DNA from 4 places in the Heliomicrobium undosum genome. Region 1 is predicted to be linked to each of the others. Evidence: riboswitches for the same ligand, from Rfam matches in the RefSeq annotation. Region 1 holds a riboswitch; each other region holds the start of a gene.
What was found. Region 1 has a riboswitch for cobalamin ahead of thiC (phosphomethylpyrimidine synthase ThiC). Riboswitches for the same ligand answer to the same signal wherever they lie in the genome.

Region 1 (4,192 bases):
GGTTCTGGAGGTTGTCCACCTGATCCTTCATCAGCGCGATCAGCGGAGAAATGACGACGGTCAGGCCCGGCAACAGCAGCGCCGGGATCTGGTAACAGATCGACTTGCCGCCGCCTGTCGGCATGATGCCCACCGTGTCACGACCGGCGAGCAGGCTCTCGATGATCTTTTCCTGGCCGGGCCGGAAGGCGTCATATCCGAAATGCCGCTTCAGCAATGTCCGGGCCTGTTGCAACATGCGAGTCACTCCATATCGGTGAGTGTCCATTAAAGGACATTCGTCTTTTTTCATGAACCTTTCATGAACCTTTATCGTTCTCTTTTTCGACACGATAGGCAGGTGCTCCTGCTTTCTGGAAATGAATGGGAAGAAGGAGTCTTGACGTTCCTCTCCCCCCATACTACACTTAAAGATATTTCCGAACCCTTGTGAAAAAGCGATGACGGAGTCTCTTCATCGGCTTTAAAAAAGGGCCTGGGTTTGCGGATGACAAAATGGAGTCGGTCAACATGCAGATTATCTTCGTCCGTCACGGGCAAACGGACGAAAACATCATACCGCTCGGGGCGCGCTTCACCATCGATACCTTTAATGCCATGATGGCCGGTTCCCCGTCGACGGTGCGGCTCAACGCGACAGGGATTCATCAGGTCGAGGCGGTGGCTCGCCGGCTGAAGCCGGTCCCGGTATTGGTGGCGAGTCATTTTCAGCGCGCCCAGGAGACGGCGGCCATCCTGGCAAAGTCCTGGGGCGCTGAGGTCGTCACCCTGGAAAGCCTGGGCGAGATCGTCCTGGCCAAATTCCCGGGGCGGGGCGCTCGACGTGAGATTCCTTTCTGGCTGCTCATCGCCATGACCGTCTGGCGTCACGCCTGGCCCTTTACAGAGGGAGAGGAGACGTTGTACCAGGCTTTCCGGCGCGCCCGGACTGCCTGGGCGCAGCTGCTGGAACTCGCGTCAGAGCGGGGTCCTATCGTCGTGATCTCCCACCAGGGCTTTTTGCGGATCCTCCTGTGGTATCTCCGGTTTCAACGCGGTTGCCGGGTGCGAAAAAAAGACCTGTCTAATGGAGGCGTCTCCATTGTGGAGGTGGAGGAAACGGCCAGGGGCGCAGGCAGCGACAGGGCATTTGAACCGGCAGGGGCAGGAACGATGCAAGGGCGTCGCTTCATGTTGCCGCAAGAGGAAGAACCGGCCGATGAAGCCGCTGCCGCGGTGGAAAACGTCGCGACGGTGGAAGCCATCGCTGTATTGGGCAGGGACCTGAGATGAACAGTTTGGCGGTGGCTGTGGGCGGTTTTCTGGGCGCGATGGCCCGCTTTTTGATGGGAACCTGGCTGACGCCCTTGACCGAACAGACCGGTTTCCCCTGGGGCACTTTGACGATCAACCTGTTGGGCGCTTTCGCGCTCGCCTTTTTTTTGACCCTGGCCCTGGAGCGGGTGAAGGTCAATCCGGCGATGCGAATCGGTTTTTCAACGGGGTTCCTTGGCGCTTTTACGACTTTTTCCACCTTCGCTTTGGAGAGCCTTCGCTTGCTGGAGGCGGGGCAAGCGCTTCTGGCAGCCGTCTACTTGCTGTCCAGCCTCACTTTGGGATTGAGCGTCACCGCGCTCGGCGTGCGCATCGCGCGCGCCGTCAAGGTGAAGGGGGCGGCTGCGCTGGAGGTGGAGCGATGACGATTTGGGCGTTCCTTTCGATCGGCGCCGGCGGCGCGCTCGGGGCGCTGGCGCGTTACGGCGTCGGGGTGGCCGTATCTAGACGGTCTTCGCTGGCCTATCCGCCGTCCACCTTCTTCATCAACATCGCTGGGGCCTTTTTGCTCGGACTGTCGGCGGCCCACGCGGCGCATAGCCCCGGCTCGGCTTGGGTCGAAAAATACGTCTTTCAGATCGGCTTTCTGGGCGCTTTCACCACCTTTTCCACCTTCACATTGGAGGCCTTCCGGATGATCGAGGACGGTGAATGGTTCCGTTGCGGCCTCTATGTCGGCGGCAGCGCCGTCATCGGGTTACTAGCCTGCGCTTTGGGCTATTACGCCCTATGACGAAGTGTTTTTAGCCCCGTCAGGTCCCGTTGATATTCTTTTGCAACAACTATCTTTACAGGCCGCCATTTCGCGATTAAGATAATAAGCGCAACCACTCAATTACATAGTCACGTTCACAGGTGCCCGTGAGGGAGAATAGGGAACCGGGTGAGAATCCCGGGCGGTCCCGCCGCTGTATGGGGGAGCCTGCTGCAAGATGCCACTTCGCGAGAGGGAAGGCGCAGCCGGTGAGGAACCCGAGCCAGAAGACCTGCCTGTGAACGGTCAAGGGTCTCTTTCCCGGCAAAGGAGACTCTTCGTGGGATGATGGCAAAGTCCCCGGATCCGTCTATGGATCCGGGGACTTTTTTTCTTGCCGGGCAGCCGGTGACGGCGAAGAAAAAAGGAGGCTGAACGGAGTGGAACTTACCCAGCGTGAAGCGGCCCTGCGGGGCCTGATCACACCGGCCATGGCCGAAGCGGCCGAGCGGGAGCAGGTGGAGGCCGAGGTGATCCGCCGCGGGCTGGCGGAGGGGACCATCGTCTTGCCCTTCAACCGCAGGCGGGCCGAGGGACGGCAGGCCGTCGCCTTTGGCAAGGGATTGCGCACCAAGGTCAGCGCGTCCATCGGGCTCCCCCTCGACGGCGGGTCGGAGTCGGAAGAGCGCAAGAAATTGGAGGTCGTGCTGGCAGCAGGGGCCGACGCGGTGCTCGACCTGTCCATCGGGGCCGGCGCCGACCGGGTGCGGGAACCGGATGCCCATCTGAGCGATTATTTGGCCCTCTTCCGTCGGCACGTGCTGTCCACCTCGACGAAACCTGTCGGGACGCTGCCCCAGTACGAGGTGTTCGCTTGCCGGCGCGGCGGAAAGGGAGGCGGCATCCTGGCGACGACCGTAGATGAAATGTTCGAAGCGATGGAGCGTCACGCCGCCGACGGCGTCGACTTCTTCGGCTTGCACTCGGCCATGACCTTGAAGGCGCTGGACCTGGCGCGGCGGCAGGGGCGCCTGACCCACATGGTCAGTTGGGCCGGCGCTTCTTTGGCCGGTTGGATGCTTTACCACGAACAGGAAAATCCCTTCTACCGCCACTTCGACCGGGTGCTGGACATCTGCCGGCGCTATGACGTGACCCTCAGCCTGGCTGACGGGCTGAGACCCGGCTCAGGGCACGATTCCCTCGACCGGGCGCAGGTGCAGGAGATGGTAATCCTAGGCGAGCAGGTCCGGGCGGCCCGTGACGCCGGTGTGCAGGTGATGGTCAAAGGCCCCGGCCATGCGCCCCTCCATCACTGCCGCGCGACGGTGCAGTTGCAGAAACAAATCTGCGAGGGAGCGCCTTACTTCATCTTCGGCCCCCTGGCCACCGACGCCGCCCCCGGATACGACCACATCACCTGCGCCATCGGCGCCGCCTTGGCCGCCTCCGCCGGCGCCGACTTGATCTGCTATGTCACACCGGCAGAACACGTCCGCTTCCCCACCGTCGAAGACGTCCGCACCGGCGTCATCGCCGCCCGCATCGCCGCCCATGCCGCCGACGTAGCAAAGGGGATCCCCGCCGCCGTCGAACGCGACGCCGCCCTTTCCCGAGCGCGAGGGTTGCGGGACCGGGTGACGGAGCGGAAGCTGGCGCTAGATCCGGATGCCCTGACGTCCACCGGCAGTGTTGACGCGGTGGACGCTCCTATCTCGGAGGAAGGCATTGAAGACGGAAAGGCTCCGAAGCAAGAGAGTGGCTGTCACGCTTGCGGTGATGGCTGTTCCCGCCGAGTGCTGGCGGAGTACTTCGGTGCTCCGATTGAGTACTGCTAGGCACATAAAGGATGCGAACAAAAAATGAGGGTATCTGAAAAAGGCTGACTGATAAAAAAGTCGACTGAAAAAAAGCGATTTGCCTGAGTGCTATTGCCATTTCACGAATAGGTAAGTCCTGGGTGTATTGGCGCAGCGAGCGGTTTGGGCGGAGCGGCGTGATGAGCGCAGGTTGCGGAGCGGAAAAGCGCGCCATGGACATGCAGAAAAGCCCTAGAGGTTTGGCGCGCCCGCGCAGCAACCCAGCGAACAGCCGCGGAGCCCTTAGCGAGCGGAGCCAATACACCCCGACTTACCGCAAATGCAACGTTGCGACTAACTTTTAGCAGCGACACTTCAATAGGCG
Region 2 (4,192 bases), on a different contig from region 1:
CTATTGCGCAGCCAGCATTCACGATATCGGCGCCGTCACCTTTGCCCAGAAGAGCGACCTCTCCCGCTTTGAGATCCACTCGCCCAAGAGCCATTGCGAACTCGGTCGGCGGATGCTGGCGAGTTCGCCCCAACTGAGAGAAGCCGCGATCATCATCGAACACCACCATGACCACTGGGACGAGCCGGGCCGGCAGGATGCTCCCGTCGATCCCACACTGCTCCTGCTGGGTGACTTGATCCACCTGGCCGATCGCATCGAGGTCCTCCTGACACCCGCCCATATCCTCTCCCAGCGCCGTCAGGTCATGGACGCCATCAACAACATGTTCGGAACAGTCTTCCGCCCCGAATTGAAGGACCTCCTCAACGAACTGGCAGGGAGAGAGAGCTTTTGGCTTGACCTGGACTCCCCCTTCATCGACGAACTGACCCGGCAGGCCGTCGGCGCCGACGAGCATACCATCCAACTCCCCTATTGCGAGTTGAAGGGTCTGGCATCGATCTTCGCCCGCATCATTGACAGCAAGAGCCGCTTCACCCTCCGCCACTCACGGCTGGTCTCGGCCTCGGCGACGCTTCTGAGCCAGTTATTCGGCTTCTCTCCCGCCGACGCTGCCCGCATGGAAGTCGCCGGCCTCCTCCACGATATCGGCAAACTGAGCATCCCTGAGGAGATTTTAGAAAAACCGGCTCAACTGACGCCCGACGAGTACCTGATCATCAAACAGCACACCTATCACAGCTACCACATCCTGAATCAGGTTCCGGGCTTTTCCGAGATCGCCCAATGGGGCGCCTACCACCACGAGCGCCTTGACGGCAGAGGTTACCCCTTTCACATCCCAGGGGAAGAACTCAGCGTCGGCAGCCGGATTGTGGCCGTAGCCGATATCTTCTCGGCCCTCGTGGAAGACCGCCCGTACCGGGATGGCCTTTCCCGCGAAAAGGTCGAATCAATCCTGAAAAAGATGGTCCTGGAAAAGGCCATCGACGGCGATCTGGTCGATCTTCTCTGCCAACACTACGACGACTTCGAAGCGTTGAAACAAACCATGTAAGCCGTTTTCATCAGATCAAAAGAATGGCATTAGAAAAAGCCTGGCGATGACCAGGCTTTTTTTCACGCGCCGTCGTTATTTCAGGACCTCGATCGGTCCGTCGCCGCGCTTGAGCAGCTTTACCGACGTCTTCTTGGGAACCAGCACCTTGATCATGTGGTTGATGGCCACTTCCGGATCCACCGTCTCCCCGCAGGTGTAGCAATCGAGGGCGGCAAAACCCTTCTCGGGATAGGTGTGGATGGAGATATGGCTCTCGGACAACAGGACCAGGACCGTCGCGCCTTGCGGCTCAAACTGCTGCTTCTGGGACGAGAGAACCGTCGCTCCGGCCGCCTTGGCGGCTTCAATCATCTGTTCCTCCAGGAACCGGGCGTCGTTCAATTTTTCGAAATCTACGCCCCAAGTGTCAATGGTGACATGTCGTCCGAAAGTGGAGTAATCCATCATTTCGGCCCCCTTCCCAGCAAATTGGATGCCGGGACCTACGTGATCCATCCGGGGGTGGGTCTAGACCCGCCCTAACAGGGACGTTGGTCTGTTTGAAGCAATCCAAACCCGATTTGGATGAATCCTGGTTCCCACCACAATGAGTATATTAATATCATAAATGGCGGGGCAAATCAATACTTTTTTTCGAGAGGATTTTATTGCCTGAACCTTGCGACACCCTTGCCCCGCGCGCCTTGACGTGTTACGATTGCATATAGATAGTGCTTTCCATAGCTATCTGAAAAATCGAACACGGTTACCCTTGTTGCAGGCGCCGCTCAGCGGCTGAAAAGGGAATGAGGTGTAAAGCCTCAGCAGCCCCCGCTACTGTAAGGGAAGACGACCCGCCACAGATCCACTGGACTTCGGTCTGGGAAGGAGGCGGGACCGGATGACGCCCGAGCCAGGAGACCTGCCCGCAACAAACGAAAGACCCACTTCGGGAGGAAGGGAGGGCTTTATTTTGTTGCCTATGGGGAAATCTCCACCTGGCGCAGACAATCTACCGCTTGGTCCAAGGCGATGACCGAAATCGAGGAGCTTGCAAGCATGCGATTGTAGTTTTTAGTACATATATATTCTCCAGAACGATACAGCAAGCGACGAAAACACCGGAACTTAGATAGGAAATCCCTACAACCACCCCTACACAAAAAGGAGTGTCTGCGAATGCATATCATGGAGGGCTACCTGCCCCTTAGCCATGCCGCTGCCTGGACAGCCGCCTCAACGCCCTTCGTCGTCCATGGGCTGCGGTCGATCCAAAAAACCGTCCGGGCCAATCCGGAAGCCAAAATGCTCCTCGGCGTCACCGGAGCCTTCTCCTTTGTGCTATCGGCGCTGAAACTGCCTTCTGTCACCGGCAGTTCCTCCCACCCGACCGGCACCGGCCTGGGCGCCGTCCTCTTCGGCCCCACCGTGATGACCGTTCTCGGCGCCATCGTGCTGCTCTTTCAGGCCCTCCTGCTGGCCCACGGCGGAATCACCACCCTGGGCGCCAATGTTTTCTCCATGGGCATCGTGGGACCTTTTGCCGCCTACGGCGTCTACCGGTTGGGACAGCGGCTGAGCCTTCCCTCCAACGTCTCCATTTTCGCTGCCGCCGCCATCGGCGACCTGGCGACCTATGTGACAACGACCTTACAACTCGCGATCGCCTTCCCGGACACAGCCGCCGGCGTCGCCGGTTCCATCGTCAAATTCGGTTCCGTCTTCCTGGTTACGCAGGTTCCCCTGGCGCTGGCTGAGGGCCTTTTGACCGTCCTTATCTTCAATGCTCTCTCGAAATACTCGGCCAACGAACTGTCTGCGCTGAACATCTTTTCGAAAGAGGTGAAAGCATGAACTGGCTGCGGAACAAGCTTGTCCTGATTACGGCTGCCCTTTTTCTGACGGGCGTTCCCCTGGTCATGCATTTCACCGGCGATTTTGCCGGCGCCGATGATCAGGCAGGCGAAATGGTGCAGACCATCGCCCCTGATTACAAACCCTGGTTCGAATCCCTTTGGGAACCGGGAGAGGAGGCAGAACCGCTTCTCTTCGGCTTTCAAGCCGCCGCCGGCGCCGCCTTTATCGCCTACTACTTCACACGCCGCCGCAAGAGCAGCGGATCCGACATGAGCGCCGGTTCCGGAATGGGCGGCGGCATGGGGCGCAATTCCGTCGGCAACGCCTGATGGTGAAATAGAACAGTTCACAAACGGGGTCTAAACAGATGCTCTACACGATCGATCAGTGGGCTTGGGCCAACAAACTGCGGGACAAATCGCCGACTGGGAAAGGGCTTGCCGCCCTGGCAGGGCTGCTGGCTAGCCTCCTCTCCCCCACGCCCTGGCTGCCCGGCTTGATCACGCTCCTCTCCGGCGCGTTGATCGTCTTCGCGGCCCGCGTACCCCTGTCCATCTTCGTAAAACTGTTGACTGTGCCTGGCCTCTTCCTCTTCACCGGGTGCATTACAGTGGCCTTTTCGCCATCCCCCCTTGACCCCGTGGCGCAGGTGACTATCGGTCCCTACACCCCTGGCATATCAGCTGCCGGTCTGGAACAGGCTGGCATCCTCTTCTTTCGATCCCTCGGCGCCACAGCCAGCCTCTATTTTCTCGTGCTTACCACGCCGATGGTCGATGTGATCGAACTAGCGGCCCGCTTGCGGACGCCCAAGATTGTGACGGAACTGATGCTTCTCATCTACCGCTTCATCTTCGTGCTCATGGAGACGACTCAGGCCATCGTCGTGGCCCAAGAGTCCCGACTCGGCTACTCCACGAAAGCCAACAGCCTTCGCTCCCTCGGTATCCTGGCGGCCAACCTATTCGTCCGCTCCCTCATCCGTTCCCGTGAGCTCTACATCGCCCTGTCGGCCCGGGGGTATGAGGAAGAGCTTCGTGTACTGCCACGCGCCAGAACCCCTTAAAAATAGCACCAGAACTCCCTAAAAAAGAGGATGGTTTTCATCGTGACAGCCCTGTTGGAAACGGAACAAGTGGAATACAACTACCCCGACGGCAACAGCGGCCTTCGGGGTATCGATCTTTCCCTCCCGGCGGGACGCAAGATCGCCGTCGTCGGCGCCAACGGCGCCGGCAAGTCGACCCTCTTCCTTCATCTCAACGGCGCCTTGAAGCCGCGCCGGGGTGTCGT
Region 3 (4,192 bases), on a different contig from region 1:
ATTTGGGCGCAGCGCCGGCGTCAAAGAGCGCTTTGACCCGGTCGTAATGGCGCCGGGCATCGTCGAGGGCGATCCGGTTAATTTCCAATTGCAGGCGGGCCCGTTCCAGGCTGGCCTTGTTGACATCGACGCCGGCGTTGGCCGCGTCGAGACGGGCCTGGATGTCGGCGTTGTCCAGTTCCAGCAGGATGTCGCCGGCGTTCACCCGCTGCCCTACTTCGGCGTTGATATGGGCGACCTTGCCCTGACCTTTCGGAACCAGTTTCAATTCTTCTTTCGCCGCCAGTGCGCCGCTGAAGGTCAGCACGTTCGACAGGTCGGCCCGCTCGGCTTTTACGACCGTGACCGCCTGGGTCGTCGCCTCCGGGGCTGCCGGTTCGGGCGTTTTTCCGCAGCCTGTCCCCGCCGCCAGCAGGGTGACGGCGAGCAGGCCGACGCTGATTCGTTTTTTCACCGTAAAAATCCTCCTCCGCCAAATGCAAATGATGCTTTCATTGACAGCCGGTCTCAATCGGCCTAATATTTATCTTAGGTGCTAAAATATTTAGCGACTAAGACGTTATCATCGTAAGGGAGAGGACAAGAACTGTCAAGGGAAGAAGCAGTGAAAGAGCAGCACTTAAATTCCATCAAAGACTTGCTGGAGGTCTTTTTCTACAATGTGAAATGCGCCGCCCAGGATATCGGTCCGGAATACAATCTGGCCGACGGGCAGATCTTTCTATTATATATTTTATGGAAGTCGGGGACATGCAAGGCTACCTTTCTTGCCGATCAGATCGGCATCACCTCCGGCGCCGTCACCGGTATGATGGACAAACTGGCCGGCATGGGCCTGATCACGCGGGAGCGGTCGGAAAAGGACCGGCGTGTCGTTATGGTCACCCTGACCGGTGAGGGATTGAAAACGATCCAAGCGGTCCAGGACGCCCGTTTTGAACGGCTGAAGGGCCAGTTGCGGGAACTCTCCGGCGCAGAACTGGCGCAGGCGGTGGCGGCCTTTGAGAAGATGAACGGTGTGCTGAAGCCTTGTGTGCGGGGAAGCGGCGCGGCAGTGGGTTGATGTGGTTGCAGATGATAGACGCTCCAGACGATGCGGATGTTACAGGTCTTATAGATATTACAGAGGGAAAAGGATTCGTTTTAAAGATGGCTGGGTGAGGGATACTACGGCCGGAACTTTTAAGGTGGTGACCGATATGGGTAAGGGAAGAAAGCTGGACAAGTTGCAAGATACAGCGGAGAAGACACCACAGGATCACAAAACGAACGAAAAGGGCAACCGTCCGTCCACCGGCATCGTACTGGCCGGTCTGGGCGTGCTGGTTGCCCTTTTCGGGAGTTTAACCGCCGGTGGTTTTATGGTTATTGCCGGGCTTGCCGTGCATGGGATTCAGCGTTACTTGGCGCAAAAGGCGGAAGAGGCGGGTGACGGATCGCAAAAGTCGATGAACAAGCGGAAGCAGTGATATTGACAGGATGATTTCTCCCCGAAAGGGAAGATCATCAAAAACTCAATCGGGCTGAGAAACGATGTTGATGTCGCTGTTACATTGGAGGTGACTGCGATGAAAAGCCATCACCTGGAATCCAACCATCTTTTAAGTGTAGTCTAACTTTCTAACCGGAATGTATATCTTTATTAAAATTTAGGACCATAGCTTCTTGTATAGCAGGAAAAAACAATTACTTGTCGAACTAAGTAAAAATTTGCAAGTGAAAACAAGGCTGGTGGTACTGATGTTCGACGTTAAAGAACAGAGTAAACGGTGTGTTTACGAACTGGTTGAAAAGATAAGTTTAACTGAAACGGGTGCGGAAGCGCGACATATTCTTGAAGTTGAGGGTCAAAACTATACCGTTGAAGATTTTTTGGCAGTAATGAGTGCTCTTAATTCGAATGGAAGCGAGAAGATTCAATGAATGACCTTTTCCAGAGTACTGATTTGTCGAGTGAATCGAATCAATTAATCCTTGTCATTGAAGATAAAGGTGCTGAAATTACTCCCCAATTAGTAAAGTCACTAACCGATGACATGATACAAGTCATCGCCAAGTATATTGAAATTGACCGTTCAAAAGTCAAGGTCAATTTGGCTACGGAACAGAGTTTAAAAAAGATTGTCATTTACATTCCAATTCTAAATATTCGTCGTGGAAAATGACTTTCTGACGGCTACCATCGAGATTCATACTAGACATCATAAATAAGCAAATTACGTCAAGAGAACAACGCCCGTAAATAAGTCGATGACAGTGTGTTGGGTATTGCCTTCAATGAGATAATTCTCTTATAATACAAGTAAACTACATCCTTTCGTTCCAGGTGCCCCTCCGGGGGAGAATAGGGAACCGGGTGTGATTCCCGGACGGTCCCGCCACTGTGACGAGGAGCCCTGCGCAGGATGCCACTGGGAAACCGGGAAGGCGCGTGGCGGCGATGAATCGAAGTCAGGAGACCTGCCTGTAACGGTGCGATTCATGAATGATGGCAAAGTTCATGGTTTCTTTGTTGTTGCCTCGGCAACGGTGAAGAGGCTATGGACTTTTTTCTTTTCCCACAGGAAATTGCAGGTCCCAGCAATGGAGGAGGTGAAATACCATGGGTTACGGGGGACGCGATGTGGAAGTGGTCTCTCTTTCCTCTGAACAGTGTTTGGTGGTGGCCTGCGACTCTTGCGGCGCCATCGGAGATAAGGAATTTGACGCCGTTCAGGTTTCTCCTTATATCGTAGGGATTTTCACCACGCGTGTCGCCTTGATGGAGGTCCTGGCAACAGGCGCTGAACCGGTTGCGCTGACAGTGACCGTCGCGAACGAACCCTTTCCCACCGGCGGCGAGGTGATTGCCGGTGTTCGCGATGAACTGGCCACTATCGGAAAGCGTGACCTGCCGATGGTCATCAGCACCGAAAAAAACATTCCCACAGGACAGACCGGCGTCGGGATCACCGTTGTCGGCGCAGTGGAGAAAGAGCGCCTGCGTGTGGGCCGTTCGCGACCCGGTGATTGTGTCTACAGTCTGGGGTGGCCCAAAGTGGGGGACGAGGTGGTGGTCGATGACGGCAAGGCGATCGCCCTGGCCGATCATGTGCGGGCGCTGCTGGCCCACCCCGGTGTCCATGAGGTGATCCCTGTCGGTTCAAAGGGGATCCGGGCGGAAGCGGAAAACCTTGCGGGGGCTGTTCATTGCCGGATCCGTGAGTGGCAGGCCAGCGCCGGCCTTGATCTGGAAAAATCGGCCGGTCCGTCCACCTGCCTCGTCTTTACCTCCGGGCCGGAACCGCCGGAGATCGCCGGCGCGCCCATTCACTATCTTGGCAGGTTGTCGGAAAGCGACGGCTGAAGCGATAAAAAAGCAAAGGAGGTCTGCCTCAATGAGCAACATGCCGATGCAATACAATGAAGCGCGCCCTTCTTGGAAGAGCGTCCGGGGGATCGCGCTGATGGGCGTCCTCATCGCCTTGAGCGCCGTAGGGGCGATGGTTAAAATTCCAAGTCCTGTCGGCACGATCGGCCTCGATTCGGCTCCTGGGTTCTTTGCCGCCCTGGCCCTCGGCGCCACAGGCGGGATGATCGTCATCACCCTGGGTCACCTGCTGACGGCTATGGTCGTCGGCTTTCCGCTCACCCTGCCTGTCCATTTCTTCATCGCTTTGCAGATGGCGATGTGGGCATACGCCTTCCGCTGGATGAATGAACGGTTTGGCTTGACGGCGGCCTTCGTCGCCGGTGTGTTCTTAAACGGCGTCGTCTCATCATTGACGATGCTCCTGTTAGGGGGCTGGGGAGCGGTCATGGCCGTGATGCCCTTTTTGGTAGCCGGTTCCGCCGTCAATGTGGGATTGGCGGCAGCCGCCTATCGAGGAATGAAGGGAATATCCTATAGGTAACCGCTCCTGTTCGAACTGTTTTTTGTATGTAACCGACATAGGCCCAACCTTTGATACCTGTAGCCGCAGTCAGAGCAGACTGCGGTTCTTTCTTTTGCTGCAGCCATTTGCTTGCTTCGCTCGATCGCGCGCTTGTGTTATGATGAAATGAACAATGCGCCCTGGAGAAAGTGAAAATACGCAATAGGAAGGTCGTGCAGTCGAACCATTGAATCCCTTTTATAAGTTGATCCTGACGCCGCTAATCTGGGCGACCAATTTTGTGATGGGGCGGCTGCTTGTCGTTGCCATCCCGGCCT
Region 4 (4,192 bases), on a different contig from region 1:
TCTCATACGACTGCTCGCCCAATCCCTGCCGGAGCGACCGGGTGAAATACCGGAATGATTTAAGAAAATGGTAAAATATGAAGATTTCGTGTATGGGTAACGGAGGCGGAAGCAAAGAATAGGGACAAGGAACGGGACAAAGGGGGAGGCCGCATGGAGCGTCGAGACCTCCATTGTGAAACTTGCTTGTATGCCGATCGTGTCGGGGATTGTCTTCCCTGCAATGAATGCACCGACGGAAGCGAATACGAGTCGTCGATAGAAAAGGAAATGGACTGAGGGAGAAAGTAAGGAAACCTTGAAACATCCCCCGTGATAGGACTAGAATGAGAGTTGGCAATATGTGAATACGGGGGAGATACATAGCATGTTTGAATGGAAACCGGCTCGCCGGATGGCTAGCCTATCATCTGCCATGTTTTCGCGCATGGATGCGCTCCGGCAAGAGGTAGAGTCAGGCGGCGTTGATGTCATCAACCTCGGTATCGGCAGCCCTGATCGCCCCCCGGCTCCCCATGTCCGGCAAGCGCTCATGGATGCGCTGGCCCGAGACGACGCCTACGGCTATGCTTTAACGGACGGGCTGATCGAGTTCAAAAGCGCCGTCGCCGATTGGTACCGGGAACGGTTCAGCGTCAACCTCGATCCGAAGACAGAGGTCCTCTCCCTGATGGGCTCCCAGGACGGCCTCGGCCATCTTGGTCTCGCGCTGCTCGATCCCGGTGATATCGCCCTTGTCCCTGATCCGGGATACCCGATCTATACGGCGGGCGTCCTTCTCGCCGAAGGTGTCCCCTATCCGCTTCCGTTGGAACGGGAGCGTGACTATCTGCCCGATCTGGACGCCGTTCCGGAAGACATCCTCCGCCGGGCCAAACTGATGATCCTGAATTACCCGAGCAACCCCGTCGCAGCGACGGCGGAGCTAGACTTTTTTACCCGTGTTGTCAATTTCGCCCGCCGCAACAACATCATTGTGCTCCACGACATCGCCTATTCGGAATTGGCCTATGATGGCTACCGACCAGTCAGCTTCCTGCAGGCGCCTGGCGCCAAAGAGGTGGGTATCGAGTTCCATTCTGTATCCAAGTCCTATAACCTGGCTGGGTGTCGTCTGGGTATGGCGGTCGGCAACCGGGAGGTTCTGGCCGTTTTGGCCAATCTGAAGTCCAATATTGACTATGGCGTCTTCAAGGCGGTCCAATGGGCGGCCGTGGCGGCCTTGCGGGGACCCCAGGCGATCGTCGAGGAAAACGCCGGGGCCTACCAGCGCCGGCGCGATGTTCTCGTCGACGGCTTGGCCCGCATCGGCTGGCAGATGGATAAGCCGAAGGCCTCCATGTTCGTCTGGGCGCCTGTGCCCGAAGGGTTTGCCTCCTCCTTCGCCTTTGCCGAGGAACTCTTGCGTGAAACGGGTGTGCTCGTCGTCCCAGGCAACGCCTTTGGGGAGCGCGGCGAGGGGTATGTGCGCATCGCCCTGGTTGTCCCTGAAGCGCGATTGGAAAAGGCCGTCGAACGGATCGCCAAGCGATATCGTTTCGGCGGTTGAGCCAAGTCTATCTTTACGATCGATCGACGTCTCTCTTGTGGGATAGTTCGCCTGCCTTTGACATAAAATGGTGATAAGACACAGGCAGGAGGGCGGGACCCATGGGAGAAGGAAATCGCGAATCGCTGGAAGCGCTGAAGGACGAAGTGGATTACCTGCGCTCACGGCTGAATCAGTTGAGACTCAGTCGCCGTGTGTTGATGGCATTGCTGGAGACGGTGGACAGTGAACGGCGGGATGCGATCGCACGCCTCGAGGCGGAAAACCGCCGCCTGCGGCGATCTCGGCGAAGTGATGTCGAAAAACTGTCCCTGATCCGCAGTGACGACAGAAAAGTTCTTTGGATTTGCAGGAATGATTCAAAAGACGGCGAATAATTTTATGTATCACATTACGCATATTCGGGGCAGGCGTCACGTATGACGCAGGGAAGTCGGTGCGAATCCGACGCGGTGCCGCCACTGTGACGGGGAGGGCGCTTCTAAGGCCACCGGGGAACCGGGAAGGCGAAGCGTTCCGATGAGCCTGAGCCAGGAGACCTGACTGCCCCCACCGCGAGAACCCGCGCGCTACGGGGGAGGTGACCGGACCGGGGAATGGTCTTTTGATTCCCCAGGTTTGCATTTGTGTCAAATCCCACACCTTGCTGAGGGGGTGGGATTTTTTATGTGCGGGGAGAGTGGGAACAACTGCGAAAAGGCTATACGACGGGATCCTGCGCCGCCGCTGCGGCCAAGGCGGCGACAGGTTTCCTCTATGGAACACTTGGAACACTCGCCGAGACACCAAACGAAGCAACAGAGATTCCCGCTGCTTCAACGTTGCAAGAATCACTGCCGGTGGATATCCCGCTGCCCTATGACGGACGGCTGATCGTCAAGGCGGAACGCATCGATGAGCACGAGCCCTCTGTCAATGGAAACGGGGGAGTTACCTACCAGGTAATCAAGGATGGGGGCGATGACCCCGATGCGACCCACGGCATGGCGATCCGCGTCACTGCCCTGCCTGCGCCGGAAGGGATCCACATCGACGGGGGGCTGGGCGTCGGCCGGGTGACCAAGCCTGGCTTGGCCGTGCCGGTGGGGGAAGCGGCCATCAATCCGACGCCCCGCGCCATGATCACAGCCGCCGTCAAGGAAGCGCTGCCGCCCGGCAAGGGGGTTCGCCTCACCGTCTGGGCGCCGGAAGGAGAGCGGGTCGGACCTTCGACATTGAACCCTCACCTGGGCGTCGTCGGCGGCATCTCCATTCTTGGAACAACAGGCATCGTCAATCCCATGTCAGAAGAGGCGTTCAAACATAGCCTTGAGCCGCAGATCGATATCGCGCTGGCTGCCGGACACCGGACCCTCCTGCTGACACCAGGTCACATGGGCCGGCGAGGGTTGGAGCAGCGGGGAGCGCCCGCTGACGCCATCGTGCTGACGAGCAACTTCATCGGCCATATGCTCGACGCCTGCGCCAAAAAAGGTGTCCAGGAGATCCTGCTCTGGGGCCATGTGGGGAAGCTGGTCAAAGTCGCCGGCGGCATCTTCCACACCCACAGCAAGGTTGCCGACGGGCGCAGGGAGATCATCGCCGCCCACGCAGCCGTCTGCGGCTTGCCCTTGGAACTCGTCCAAGCGGTGCTGGAGGCCAACACAGCGGAAGCGGCGGTGGAACTGCTGCATCGAGCTGGCCGTCTTGACTTGTTCGACCACCTGGCCGAGGTGGCCGCCGAAAAAGCAGCCCAACGTTTTCGCGGAACTGTTTCGGTCATATTCACAGATTTGAAGGGAGAACCGCTAGGGTGGAGTCGCCATGCAACGCTTCCGGGATTCGACCGGGATTTCCGGTCACTGTCATCGGCATCGGTCCCGGCACAGAAGAATATTTGACACCAGCGGCGCTGCGGGCGGTGGAGGAGGCCGATGTTCTCGTCGGGGGGCCTCGCGCGCTGGCGCTCTTCGCCGGTTACAACAAGCCGGGACGGATCATCGACCGTCGTCTCGATAACCTTATCGACTATATCGCCTCCGAACGGCTATCGCGGCGTCTTGCCGTTCTCGTCTCCGGAGACCCCGGCTATTACAGCCTGTTGCCCCGTCTGATCCGTTCTCTCGGCGACGAACCGATCAAGGTCATCCCCGGTTTGAGTTCCCTGCAGATGGCCTTTGCCCGCCTCAAGCTCCCTTGGCAGGAGGCTGCCTGGAAGAGCATGCATGGCCGTCCTATGGAGGATGCCCTCGAAGCTCTCCGGCATCCGGGGTGGGTAGCCTTCCTGACCGATCCCGACCACACGCCGGAAGCGGTGGCCGCCTACCTGGATGCACAGGGGGAGGGGGAACGGCGCGCCTATGTGACGCGCAACCTTGGTTATGACGATGAGTCGGTCGAGGCTGGCACTGTACATACATTTGCACTTGTGAAAACAGGAGCGTATCAGCCGTCCCTGTTGATCGTCGAGGGGGGCTTTGACGTCGAATCGCACGGCAAAGAGAATGCCGGATCGAACAGCCAGACAGAGACGATTCTGGGCGTCCAGCCGGCGAAGGGTCCACTTTTAATGACAAATGTCGGCTTGCCGGATGATGCCTTCATCCGCGGCCAGGTCCCCATGACCAAGTCGGATATCCGGGCGCTCACCCTGGTCCGGGCGCA

Region 2: it holds a riboswitch for cobalamin, as region 1 does, so the genes downstream of both, GTO91_RS15460 (energy-coupling factor ABC transporter permease) here and thiC (phosphomethylpyrimidine synthase ThiC) in region 1, are expected to answer to the same signal.
Region 3: it holds a riboswitch for cobalamin, as region 1 does, so the genes downstream of both, GTO91_RS08975 (AIR synthase related protein) here and thiC (phosphomethylpyrimidine synthase ThiC) in region 1, are expected to answer to the same signal.
Region 4: it holds a riboswitch for cobalamin, as region 1 does, so the genes downstream of both, cbiD (cobalt-precorrin-5B (C(1))-methyltransferase CbiD) here and thiC (phosphomethylpyrimidine synthase ThiC) in region 1, are expected to answer to the same signal.

The regions. Positions count from the first base shown of each region.
Region 1 is NZ_WXEY01000003.1:158,422-162,613, forward strand. It holds gene recQ (DNA helicase RecQ) at 1-238, opposite strand, end outside; gene GTO91_RS04530 (histidine phosphatase family protein) at 511-1,272, shown strand; gene crcB (fluoride efflux transporter CrcB) at 1,269-1,679, shown strand; gene GTO91_RS04540 (fluoride efflux transporter FluC) at 1,676-2,047, shown strand; cobalamin riboswitch at 2,151-2,322, shown strand; gene thiC (phosphomethylpyrimidine synthase ThiC) at 2,449-3,846, shown strand.
Region 2 is NZ_WXEY01000025.1:36,234-40,425, forward strand. It holds gene GTO91_RS15450 (HD-GYP domain-containing protein) at 1-1,060, shown strand, start outside; gene speD (adenosylmethionine decarboxylase) at 1,136-1,507, opposite strand; cobalamin riboswitch at 1,805-1,986, shown strand; gene GTO91_RS15460 (energy-coupling factor ABC transporter permease) at 2,222-2,896, shown strand; gene GTO91_RS15465 (energy-coupling factor ABC transporter substrate-binding protein) at 2,893-3,228, shown strand; gene cbiQ (cobalt ECF transporter T component CbiQ) at 3,267-3,965, shown strand; gene GTO91_RS15475 (energy-coupling factor ABC transporter ATP-binding protein) at 4,008-4,192, shown strand, end outside.
Region 3 is NZ_WXEY01000007.1:155,472-159,663, forward strand. It holds gene GTO91_RS08950 (efflux RND transporter periplasmic adaptor subunit) at 1-454, opposite strand, end outside; gene GTO91_RS08955 (MarR family transcriptional regulator) at 605-1,063, shown strand; gene GTO91_RS08960 (hypothetical protein) at 1,200-1,469, shown strand; gene GTO91_RS08965 (hypothetical protein) at 1,666-1,923, shown strand; gene GTO91_RS08970 (cell division topological specificity factor MinE) at 1,920-2,165, shown strand; cobalamin riboswitch at 2,308-2,482, shown strand; gene GTO91_RS08975 (AIR synthase related protein) at 2,603-3,346, shown strand; gene GTO91_RS08980 (ECF transporter S component) at 3,378-3,893, shown strand; gene GTO91_RS08985 (DMT family transporter) at 4,102-4,192, shown strand, end outside.
Region 4 is NZ_WXEY01000002.1:27,162-31,353, forward strand. It holds gene GTO91_RS02150 (dipeptidase) at 1-58, shown strand, start outside; gene GTO91_RS02155 (LL-diaminopimelate aminotransferase) at 368-1,549, shown strand; gene GTO91_RS02160 (hypothetical protein) at 1,651-1,926, shown strand; cobalamin riboswitch at 1,940-2,111, shown strand; gene cbiD (cobalt-precorrin-5B (C(1))-methyltransferase CbiD) at 2,218-3,429, shown strand; gene cbiE (precorrin-6y C5,15-methyltransferase (decarboxylating) subunit CbiE) at 3,342-4,192, shown strand, end outside.